DNA from 2 places in the Lactobacillus sp. B4007 genome. Region 2 is predicted to be linked to the other one. Evidence: riboswitches for the same ligand, from Rfam matches in the RefSeq annotation. Region 2 holds a riboswitch; the other holds the start of a gene.
The links. A riboswitch is a leader RNA that binds a small molecule or an ion and turns the genes downstream of it on or off. The one in region 2 is predicted to bind FMN.

Region 1 (5,926 bases), on a different contig from region 2:
GGCAAGGGCGAAGATGGCTTCCAGAAAGTACGTGGTATTAATACCCCTTATCCTTCAGATATTACTGTTGCTCAGCAAATAATCAACGAGTTAGAAGGACAAGACGAGCACTTTAATTAGTGAGAAAAGCAGAACATATGAAAAACTTTTTTACCATTCTTGGCGGAATGGGAACGATTGCGACGGAGAGCCTAGCTCGCCAATTAAATCATCGAATTAAGATTACTAAGGATCAGGACTACTTAAATTACGTTTTGGTCAATGATGCTCAAATTCCTGATAGAACAGCATATATAAAAGATCATTCGCAACCTAATTTCTTTCTTAATTTGCGTGAAGATGTTTTACAGCAAGCGCAACTTAAGCCAGATTTCTTTATTATGCCGTGTAACACTGCACACTATTTTTATGATGACTTGGCAGCGCTGACCGATGTTCCTTTCTTGCATATGATGCGAATTGCTGTTCACCGGTTTGTGCAAGATTACCCGGACGAAACAAAAATTGGTTTAATTGCGACTGAAGGATCAATTTATGATCATCTTTATGTTGATGAATTAGCCAAGGTAGGGCGAAAAGCTGAATTAGGCGGCCCAGAAATTCAGCCGTTAGTAACTGAATTAATCTACGACAACATCAAGCAAAAAGGTGTTGTTGATGCTGAGTTGTATCACCGCATATTGCGTAAAATGCATGATGAGTATGGCTGCGAGGTTATTTTGCTAGGTTGTACCGAGTTATCTTTAGCACAAGAAAAAGCGCCAGACCACCCGTATAATATAATTGATCCCCAATTAATTATTGCGGATGTGGCAATTGAATTGGAATTAAAAATTCGTGCGGGAATGGCTCCTGCAGAAGCTGTAAAAAAATATTTATATTAACCCGACTTTTTTCATTATTGCTGCTAACTAAGAATTAGTTTTTGAAATTATTTCAGAGCTAACTTTTTTATTTTAAAATCTTAAAAGCAAAACTTACTCAATAATATGGTATATACTTGATGTATATTGAGAATAAAAAAGTATAATTTAAGAAGAATCAATATTTGCTTAAATGGTTTTTGCAGGAAGTGGTTAGATGAGAAAAAATAAAAACTTGAATAACGGTGAAGACACAATTGATGTATTAGAAACCGTAGGCTTGATCCTGACGGTTGGACAAGTGATTGTCACGGTACTTAATTTCCTTCGTCGATTCAAAAAACAATAAATATTAACCGGTAGAACTAAAGACTAAATTAGACTATTAATTGTTGCTTGACAGTTAATAGTCTTTTTTTAGCGAAACCAAAGTGTCAAATAATCATAAAAGTTTAATTTTGCCTTAGAAAAGCGTTGACATTTATTCATTATGATAGTACTGTATTAGATAAGTAATACAGCTAAACTTTTAGGAGGGAATATCATGCTTTACCTGTTATACGTCTTAATCGGATTATTAATAATTATTTTGACTGATTTACTTGTGACGGCTTGTATGTCACTAAATGACATTTACCGTAATCGTCATGAAGATAGGTTAGAATTTATCACTGCTTTTAAAAAATATTTTAGTAAAAACAATAATCTCCCTCTTAAAGCTTCGGATTGGAAACTTAAGCGGGAATAATTGCAGCTAGCTTTTCAATTCTTTTTGCTGGGTCTATTGACGCAATCAAATTAGTATATTATTCTGTAACTAATTGAATACGATTTCTTCGGGGCAGGGCGAAATTCCCTACCGACGGTGACAACCAGTGAGGTTGAAGTCCGTGACCCGCGTACGCGCGGTGGAACTAGTGCAAGTCTAGTACCGACAGTTAAAGTCTGGATGGGAGAAGAACAAATTAAGCTAATTTAATCTTAGCGTTGTTTTTAAACTTCGCTGAAATCTTATTTAATTAGAAAATATTAGTGCCTCGTTGATTCTGAAATCAACGAGGTTTTTTGTGCTTAGGAAGTGAATTTTTTGCAGGATACAGACTATATGGAAATAGCAAGCAAAGAGGCCGTTAAAGCACTGGGAATGACATGGACTAATCCTTTAGTTGGTGCGGTTATTGTTAAAAACGGCCAGGTCTTAGCTTCCGGCTATCATCATCAGTTTGGACAAGAGCATGCGGAAGTTAATGCACTTAATCGGCTAGACGATATCAAACAAGCTCAAGGTGCAACACTTTACGTGACGCTGGAGCCGTGCAGTCATTACGGTAAGCAGCCGCCTTGCTGCCAAAAAGTAGCTGAGGCCGGAATTAAAGAAGTGATTATCGGACAAATTGATCCCCACGGAATTGTGGCTGGTAAAGGAATTAAGTATTTAAATGAGCACGGCGTTAAAACCAAGGTGCTAGGGGGAACAGAGAAACTAAACGAGGCATATAACTTCTTTTATCAGCATCACCGACCACTCGTAACCTTGAAATATGCGATGTCACTTGACGGGAAGCTTAATGGTGCTGAAAAAGCGCGTACGCTTTTGACTGGCCCTAAAGCCCAGTACGATGTGCAAAAGCTGCGCTTGCACCAGCAGGCGATTTTAATTGGAGCGAACACATTGCGAATTGATAATCCGCAATTAACGGTACGAATACAGGCTTTACCACAGCCGCCCATTCGAATCATTTTAACGCATGATGCAAATCAACTTGATTTAACGCAGAATCTGTTTAAATTACCTGGTCCCATTTGGCTACTTAGTCAGACCGAGTTACAGGACAAGGCCCCGGCCAATGTGCATTGCTTTGTCGCTCACAAGTGGACACCCCAAAAAATTGGTGAGCTTTTAGCTGAACGTGAGATTCAGTCGCTATTAGTTGAGGGTGGCAGCAATCTGTTAGCTGAGTTTTTGGCAGCCGGATTAGCCGATCAAATAGTTGCTTATGTTGCTCCAAAAGTATTGGGCGGAACCGCTCTGCCTGTAGCCGTGGGTGCAGCACTTGCACAAAAATTGGAGTACCAATTAATAGCTGTCCAAGAGCTAGGACAAGATATTCGGATTACGGCAAGGAGAAAATAAATGTTTACAGGAATAATTCAGGCAACTGGTAAAATCACTCGGTTAGAAATTACCGAAAAACACGCTAAGTTAGGCATTTCGGCCGCTGAAATTGCGAAACAAAACTTGCCACTTGGTGCTAGTGTTGCGGTTAATGGAATTTGTTTAACCGTGACTTCTTGGCAAAATAATGAATTTACGGTTGATGTAATGCCGGAAACGATGAAACGGACTAATTTAGGTAAGCTGACTAACGGCAGTTTAGTTAACTTGGAGCCATCGCTTTCCTTGAACGGCAAGCTTGATGGTCACCTTGTGGCCGGTCATGTTGATACTACGGCAGAAATTATTAGTAGAAGTGAAAATGAAAATGCAATTGAATTACGTTTTAAGGTACCGCATAAATATGATCCTTATTTAGTTGAAAAAGGTTCAGTGGCAATTGATGGTATCAGCTTAACGGTGACGATGGCACAAAATGACGAATTTGGCGTAAGTCTGATTCCTTATACCATTGCTAATACCACCTTGGCGCATTATCACGTTCATGACCAGGTTAATCTTGAAATGGATATGATTGGACGTTATGCGGTAAAGCAAATTCAGGCATGGAAAAAAGAATTTTAATGGAGCAAAAAATGGACGAACAATTAGAACAAAAAATGAAGAAAATTTTACGGCACATGCTAAATGGTGGATTAGTAATTGTAGCCGATTCCCCTCAGCGTGAATCGGAGGGAGATATGATTGGCTTAGCCGAAAAAGTAACTCCCGAAGCAGTCAATATGATGATTAGCAAAGCTCGGGGACTTTTATGCGTGCCGATGAGCAAAGCATTTGCGGATAGACTTCAACTTGAACCGATTGAAACGGGGTCAAATGATACTTTTGGCACGGCATTTACCTTGAGCGTTGACTCAACGGAAACTACTACTGGAATTTCTGCTTTTGACCGGGCAAAAACAATCAAGAAGTTGGCTAATCCTGATAGTCAATGGGATGATTTCTACCATCCCGGTCATGTATTTCCGCTTGTAGCTAAAGAAGGTGGAATTCTAGAACGAACTGGTCATACAGAGGCTGCTTTAGACTTAGCTCGCTTAGCTGGTGTGGCCCCAGTTGGTTTTATCTGTGAATGTATTAAAAAAGATGGTCATATGGCGCGGCGAAAGGATTTAAAGGCCTTAGCAGAAGGCTTGGGAATACCATATTTAACCATTGAAGAATTGATTGAGTACCGTAAACACCATGAAGCAAAAGAGCCAGATATCGAATCTTTTACTACAGTTGACTTCCCGACGAAATATGGTCACTTTCAGCTTGAGGGTTTTAAAGACAGCGAGCACCCAGACAAGGAGCCAACTTTACTTATTAGCAAGGGTGATATTAAGCAAGGAAGCCCATTGTTGCTGCGGCTTCACAGTGAATGCTTGACTGGTGACGTATTTGGCTCAAAAAGGTGTGATTGTGGCGCTCAATTAGCTGAGGCCTTAACTAAAATAGAGCAAAACGGTTCAGGTGCGGTATTGTACTTGCGGCAAGAAGGCCGGGGGATTGGGCTTACGAACAAATTGCGCGCTTATCAATTGCAGGACCAAGGAATGGATACGGTCCAGGCAAATCAGCATTTGGGCTTGCCCGTAGATGCTCGCCGATACGACATTGCTGCCGAAATTTTGCGCCAAAAAGGAGTAAATGAAGTTGAATTAATGACAAATAATCCTGATAAGGTCGAGCAATTGGAAAATTATGGGATAAAAGTTACTAAGCGCATTCCCGTCGAAGTTGGAATGACCGCAGAAAACAGGGATTACTTGAAAACTAAGAAACATGCGATGAACCATTTATTAAGTGAGGTTGATTAAAATGAAGGAAATTACGGGAAATATTGCGGCTGGTCAGAATAAAAAAATTGGTATTGTTGTTGCGCAATTTAATGGCGTTGTGACTGATCGTTTACTTCAAGGGGCTATCGGTCAATTACATAAGTCAGGTGTTAAGGACGACAATATCGTAGTTGTTCATGTTCCAGGTGCCTTTGAAATTGCCCGGACAGTTAACTGTTTAGCAAAAAGTGGCAAAGTTGACGGCATCATTGCTTTGGGTGCAGTTATTCGTGGAGCAACCGCTCACTTTACCTATGTTTGTGAGGGAACAACTGCGCAGCTTGCTGCAGCCACTGCTAATGGTAAAGTTCCTGTCATGTTTGGTGTTTTGATGACTGATACGGTTGAACAAGCCACCGATCGTGCTGGTGGAAAAGCCGGCAATAAGGGGGCGGAATGTGCAACTGATGTTTTAGAAGTACTGAACTTAGAAGAACAGATTAACCAGATTTAACCAAAATACATTACTACTTAATTTGCGCCATTTAAATAGGCCATTTCTCCTGAACGAGAAATGACCTATTTTTACTTGCTTTTTAATTTGGCAATCTGTCCAGCCAAATTATTTTTAAAAATAAAAAATCCGACAACTGCAATATCTAAGCCAGCTTTTGTCAGTTTGACAATATTGTGATCATCAATACTGCCATCTGCTTTGATTTGGTAATGATAATTATTTTGCCGTCATAATTCGTCTAACAACTTTACTTTTTCGTAACTCTTAAGTCTATGCCAAAATTGATTTTCATGTTTATGGAAAGCTTAACGCCAATTTATTCAGTAAAACAAGAATTCACGAAAAAGCACCTGTGAGGATAGAATATCATCATTGAGATGGACGCTACTTTAACCATAGGTTATTCGGCCATAATCGCAATTAATGTTTTAATAATTCCTATTTCGTTGTTTCTGGCTAGCATATTGGAGTATGGTTAATAACGGATTATTTTAACCAGTGACGGTTTAGATGCTAGTCCTGATAATACTGCGATAGCTTTACCCCATGCTTGTAACAAAACTGCCTAAAAAATTAGTGCTTGCAAAATTAAGTTTTAGAGTCAGAG
Region 2 (5,926 bases):
ACCAACAACTAATTGTGATGCTACTTTATCAAAGGCTTCTTCACGTTCTTCTTCAATTAAATCCTTGTGAGAAAGAATCAGACGGTTCTTGCTTGGATCAATTTCTGTAATCTTAAGCTTCATTGTCTTGCCAATGTATGGTTTAAGATCAGAAACATAGCGGTTAGAAATAAGTGAAGCTGGTAAGAATCCTCTTGTACCAACATCAACTAATAAACCACCACGTACTGATGAAGTAACAGTACCTTCGATTGTTTTACCTGCTTCAAAGTCTTTTTGCAATTCGTCGTAAGCTTCTCTTTCCTTAAGACGAGTTACTGAGAAGAAGAACTCACCGTTCTCCTTGTCTCCACCAGCTTTTCTCAAGACTAAAGCTTTAAACTTGTCTCCTGGCTTAACGGCTTCGCGTAGATCAACGTTGCGATCTGAAGTGAATTCACGACGTGGAATCACACCTTCGACACCAGCGTTTTCAACACCAACATCGATTTGACCTTCTTCAACGTCTAATACTTCAACATCTACAATATCGCCGACCTCAACTCCTTGCATTTGCTTTAATGCATCTAAAAATTGATTACTGTTTTCTGACATTATTTACCTCCCAATATCATAATCTAATTTTAAATGAAAGTGAGATATTTTTCTACTGTTTTAGCACCTTTTTTAAATATTTTTTTGACTTTTAGCAATTTCAGCCAAAATTGCGTCAACAACTTGTTCAATACTCATCTTAGTCGTATCAATTTCAACCGCATCTGGCGCCTTTTTTAACGGTGAAATTTTGCGATGAGAATCCTTGTAATCACGTTGCTTAATACTTTCTTCAATCTCTGCCAATGTTTGACTACTTTTTATTCCGCGCTGCTTTAAGTCAAGCATTCTTCTTTGGGCACGAGACTTTGCTGAAGCTACCAAAAAAATTTTCACTTCTGCGTGAGGTAAAACTGTTGTGCCGATATCACGACCATCCATTACGACATTCATCTTACCTGCCATTTGCCGCTGAAGACTAACCATTTTTTTCCTAACGCCAGAAAGTGCTGAAACCTGGGAAACATTTGCTGAAATTTCAGGCATCCGAATTGCCTGTGTAACATCATTTTTACCTGCAAAGACTTTTTGTTCACCATCAACTACTTTTAATTCAATTTGATTTTGATCAACTGCTACTAAGATCGCCGTTTCGTCACCATAATCAAGCCTATTTTTTTGTGCTATTAATGTGCAGGCACGATACATTGCTCCAGTATCAATGTAAATAAAACTCAATTTTTGTGCAATAATTTTTGCGACTGTACTTTTACCAGCTGAAGCTGGTCCATCAATTGCTATCTGCATGCCATTAAAAAAGGGACTTGAAGTCCCTAACCTTTCTATAAACTACTTTACTCTTAACTTTTGACCAGCATTTATTTGATCATCTGGATTAAGTTGATTTAGTTGTGCTAAGTTATTAACCGTTAAGTTAAATTTATCTGCAATACTAGTTAAAGAATCACCGCTTTGAACTATATAATATTTAACTTTTGTTTCAGTTTGCTTATCCTTTGCCTGAACTTTAGGCTTGGATAATGTTTTTTTCTTAACCTTGTCTTTAACCTTTGTACTAATTTGAGCCGTGGAAGTCTTCTTTTCTGTTACCCGTTTGCGTTTCTTAGTCGCTTTTTGCAATTCAATTACCCGGTTGCTGGTTTCACTATTTGCAGCCAAATGATGCACAACCGGTACAAGAGCAATAATAATAACTATAAGAACCATTAAGATCAGCCGGTATTTCGAGCCTGACTTATTAATCATCGTCCTAGAATTATGAGGACGTTCGTAATGCTTAAACGGTTCTTGCGGGTTCTGATTCAATTTGAAAACCTCCTTCACCTACCTAATTTAATTTTAGCATATTTAATAAATAAAATGGATAAAAAATAATATTGAAACGATTCGAATTCAAAAACTGGTTTTAGTTAGTATCTATGTTTTAAGAAGTATAATCTGCAAATTAACGATGTTTAATAAAATTATTGCTTTTACTTTCTTCCCTATATATTTGTTAATTTCACCATAAGCATTTTGAAGAATAAATTAAATATTTCTACAAGCAAAACAATTTGAGTTAGTATTAGGGTCAATATATAAAAGAGATTAATTCACATGAATTTCATGATAGATATTGAAAGGAATAATTTCAAAAGTTGGTTTAACTAAGATAGATTTGATTGATCTTCGATGACTTAAAAGCAAATTAGACTACTAAGTAATTAATTACATTTTTAATTACACTGATTAACTTCTTTATTTGTGTAATTATTTTACTTGAGTTGTCAGAACCAGGGCAAAGTAATAAAAAAGATAAAACATGAATTGCGTTACTTAATTTATAAGAATATTCAATTTTATACTATTTTTTATGAATAATTTTCCTAATCGTAATACTTAAAAACTATTAATCTTACTTTTTTAGTTAATAAGTTATAGTTTAATTCTTTAAATTAAAATGCTTTCTTACGAATGGCTTTAAGCTGCGTAAAACAACTTCAAATAGGAAATAAACCACTACCCCATTAATTGCTCCTTTTAATAAGTTAAATGGGACGATTATGCCAAAAATATACGTAGACATTGACGGAATATGGAGAAGTTGACCAAGATAAACTTTCTCCGTAAAGTTAAGCAGTCCAGTATAGCCGTGAATTGCTGGTAAATTCGTAACCGTAGTCACTGCATATATTGGCGTCAAGATTAAGGCATTTAACAAGGATAAAACAATTGTCATCGCTATTATGCCCAAAATAATTCCGATAATTGGTTTAACATAAAGTTTTTTGGCATTTTTTTCGCCAGCCGAAACATCCTTAGCAATGTAATAAAATGGCAGTGCAAATGACATAGAGGCAGCTAAAGCAGCTAATTGGCCAATGACACTTGGCAATGCAAATCCTTTATAAATCAAGTCAATTAACATTCGAACAGCGGCAATAATAAGACCAGGTACTGGACCGAATAAAAAGGTCCCAATCGTAACAATAACATCAGAAAAGTCGAATTTTAAAAAGCTAGCTACTGGGAGAGGAAAAGCCAATTCCATTAAGATAAATGAAATGGTTCCAATTAGTACATAAGCAATTATATTAGTTAGATTTGTGATATTTCTTCTTTTCACAATACTTACCTCCAAAAAGAATAGGTCTGTTGCTCCTAGCAACAGACCTAATAAAAGTAAGTATTCAAAAATAAGTCTTAACTTTTAGTTTAGCCTGTCTTCTTTCATCTAGACTTTAACTATCGGTACCATAATTGGTTCCACCACAAAAGTGGGTCGTGGACTTTCACCACCGGTCGGGATTTTCACCCTGCCATGAAGACAACAAACTGATATTTAACTACAAGTAAATACTAGTCTACCTGTTTTAATCTGTCAACTTCACTGTGGGTAAGTTCCCTGTATTTGCCAGAAACAAGATTCCCCAAAGTCAAAAAGGAGTATCGTTCACGGGATAATTTATTTACCTGATGGCCTACGGCTTTAAACATTCTCTTGACTTGATGATAGTGTCCTTCATGAATCGTTAACTGCACAATTTGGCTATTCTTCTTTTTATCGCTCCGGATAATTTTTACTTTAGCTGGTGCACTTCGATGACGATCAATTCTGACTCCATGAGATAAACGATGAATTTCCTCTGGTGTCAGTTGACCCTCAATCTTTGCTACATAGACCTTAGCAACCTTATTGCGAGGATGCATCATTAAATTAGCCAGTTCACCATCGTTAGTCATTAATAACAAACCTGAAGTATCATAATCAAGCCGGCCAATTGGGTACAGCCGATAAGGTAAATCGGAAAAATAATCTACTACGGTCTTTCTTCCCTTGTCATCATTTGCTGTTGAAACGACGCCGCGTGGTTTATAAAAAAGATATGTATGCAGACTTTCACGCTCAATTGGTTCTCCATCAACCGTAATATTGCTAAAAGTATCTACCTTGGTTCCAAGTTTGGTAATAATCTCGCCGTCAACCGTTACTCTGCCTTCTTCAATCATTTTTTCAGCCTTACGCCGAGAGGCAATTCCCGCCTCTGCGATTACCTTTTGTAAACGTTGTAAACTCATTCTTTATCTCCTTTTTGTGCTTCAGCAATATTTTTATCTGCTTTTCCATTAGCTGAGAATAAGTCGATTTCACCCTCAGAGTTAATACTTTCATCTTCAAAGTCTTCTATCAGAGGTAAGTCAGCTAGACTTTGATAGCCAAAATACTGTAAGAAATAATCACTGGTGACATACAAATTGGGGTGTCCTGGTGCATCCTTTTTACCATCTGCTTTAATAAGTCCACGCCAAATTAAAGTTTGGAGCGCCCCTGACGAATTTACCCCACGAATTTCATCGATTTCAATGCGCGTAATGGGCTGACGATAAGCAATAATTGATAAAATTTCTAGTGCCGATTGACTTAACGACTTTGACAAATCTTTTTGAAAAAAATTAGCCACTACTTCACTAACTTCTGGTCTAGTAGTCAATTTATAGTTATGGTTGATGTGTATCACCTGCAAACCAGAATCTTGATTTTGCTTAAGCTTAGCTGCCAGATTTTTGGCTAATTCGCGCAATGCGGAATGCTCAACTTGCATTAACTCACACAAATTTTCACTTGGAATGCCATTATCGCCTGCTACATATAGCAATGCCTCCAATTGTGCAATTTTACTTACCATCTTTATCAATTCTTTCTAATTCCAGATCACCAAAAATTCGCGACTGCTTGACCTTAATCTCTTGTTTTTTACATAATTCTAATAATGCTAAAAACAAGCCAATTACATCTGATAAGCTAGTCATCTTGTCGCTACAGGAGAAAAAGCTAATTTTTTTCTGCTTAGCCAATTTGGTGCGTAAGAAGTCAATCATATCATTAATTGGCGTTTCTTTCACATTAACGGAAACAATATCGGGCTGGCGAAGTTTTAATCTTTGAAGTACAACGATGAAAGTATTAGCTAATTCTGAAGAGGTGATTTGGCCCAAAGGTAACGGTTGTACCTTTTTGGTAGCTGGTACACTTTCTTCTTTAGCTGCTGTAATAGGTACTTCATTATTTCGCTGCTTAAAATAAGCCGATACTTTTTTAAAAACGGAATACTGAACTAGCTGTTGTACCAACTCATCTCTAGGATCTTCTTCGGGTTCATCATTTTCGGTAAAATCATTTTGAGGCAAAAGTGATTGGGACTTGATCCTCAACAGCATTGACGACATGACAAAATACTCGCCAGCAATTTGCAAGTTTAGTTTCTGCATCTCATGCAAATAAGACAAATATTGGCTGGTGATCTGAGCAATTGGAATATCATAGATATCAATTTTTTGTGATTTGATTAAGTGAAGAAGTAAATCAAGCGGCCCCTCAAAATTGGGCAATTCTAAAGTTAAGTTACTGATCATAGTTCTATTTCTGTTTTAAATATTTCATCAAATAAACGTATTCTGGGACAGTGGTTATTTTTTTCTGGGGATTGCCAGCCGCTAATTCGCAAATTGCCTGCTCTTCATATTTTTTCTTACGGTAATCTGGAGCAAGGGAAATATAGCGTATGACAATAAATTGTTCATCCCACTGAGTGCCAATTACGCCAACAAAGTTGGGATTATGGTCGCGATACAAAAATAACCGAAATTCCTTACTGTTTTTATTAAGCCGGATTTCATCTTTTAGATTAGCTAAATTTTTAAAGTCTGGGAGGTAGGACAACAAGCCCATCGCTACTTTTTCTTTATCATTTTTGCATTCAATTAACATATGTTCACCTAAAATCGCGGATGTGTTTTTGCATAAACTTCTAAAATATGCTTTTGGGATAGATTAGTATAAATCTGCGTCGTACTAATGTCAGAATGGCCCAAAATTTCCTGCACCACGCGT

Region 1: linked by a shared signal. The riboswitch ahead of ribD (bifunctional diaminohydroxyphosphoribosylaminopyrimidine deaminase/5-amino-6-(5-phosphoribosylamino)uracil reductase RibD) and the one ahead of J3U54_RS04870 (ECF transporter S component) in region 2 are both predicted to bind FMN.

Annotation. Positions count from the first base shown of each region.
Region 1 covers NZ_JAFNPA010000004.1:191,396-197,321, forward strand. The annotation lists gene J3U54_RS07830 (UDP-N-acetylmuramoyl-L-alanyl-D-glutamate--2,6-diaminopimelate ligase) at 1-120, shown strand, start outside; gene J3U54_RS07835 (aspartate/glutamate racemase family protein) at 138-884, shown strand; gene J3U54_RS07840 (hypothetical protein) at 1,081-1,212, shown strand; gene J3U54_RS07845 (hypothetical protein) at 1,408-1,611, shown strand; FMN riboswitch at 1,692-1,828, shown strand; gene ribD (bifunctional diaminohydroxyphosphoribosylaminopyrimidine deaminase/5-amino-6-(5-phosphoribosylamino)uracil reductase RibD) at 1,942-2,997, shown strand; gene J3U54_RS07855 (riboflavin synthase) at 2,998-3,603, shown strand; gene ribA (GTP cyclohydrolase II) at 3,615-4,841, shown strand; gene ribH (6,7-dimethyl-8-ribityllumazine synthase) at 4,843-5,316, shown strand.
Region 2 covers NZ_JAFNPA010000002.1:362,711-368,636, reverse strand. The annotation lists gene rpsA (30S ribosomal protein S1) at 1-594, opposite strand, end outside; gene cmk ((d)CMP kinase) at 667-1,341, opposite strand; gene J3U54_RS04875 (LysM peptidoglycan-binding domain-containing protein) at 1,384-1,860, opposite strand; gene J3U54_RS04870 (ECF transporter S component) at 2,477-3,160, opposite strand; FMN riboswitch at 3,253-3,367, opposite strand; gene J3U54_RS04865 (pseudouridine synthase) at 3,394-4,113, opposite strand; gene scpB (SMC-Scp complex subunit ScpB) at 4,110-4,721, opposite strand; gene J3U54_RS04855 (segregation and condensation protein A) at 4,711-5,448, opposite strand; gene J3U54_RS04850 (reductase) at 5,453-5,803, opposite strand; gene xerD (site-specific tyrosine recombinase XerD) at 5,812-5,926, opposite strand, start outside.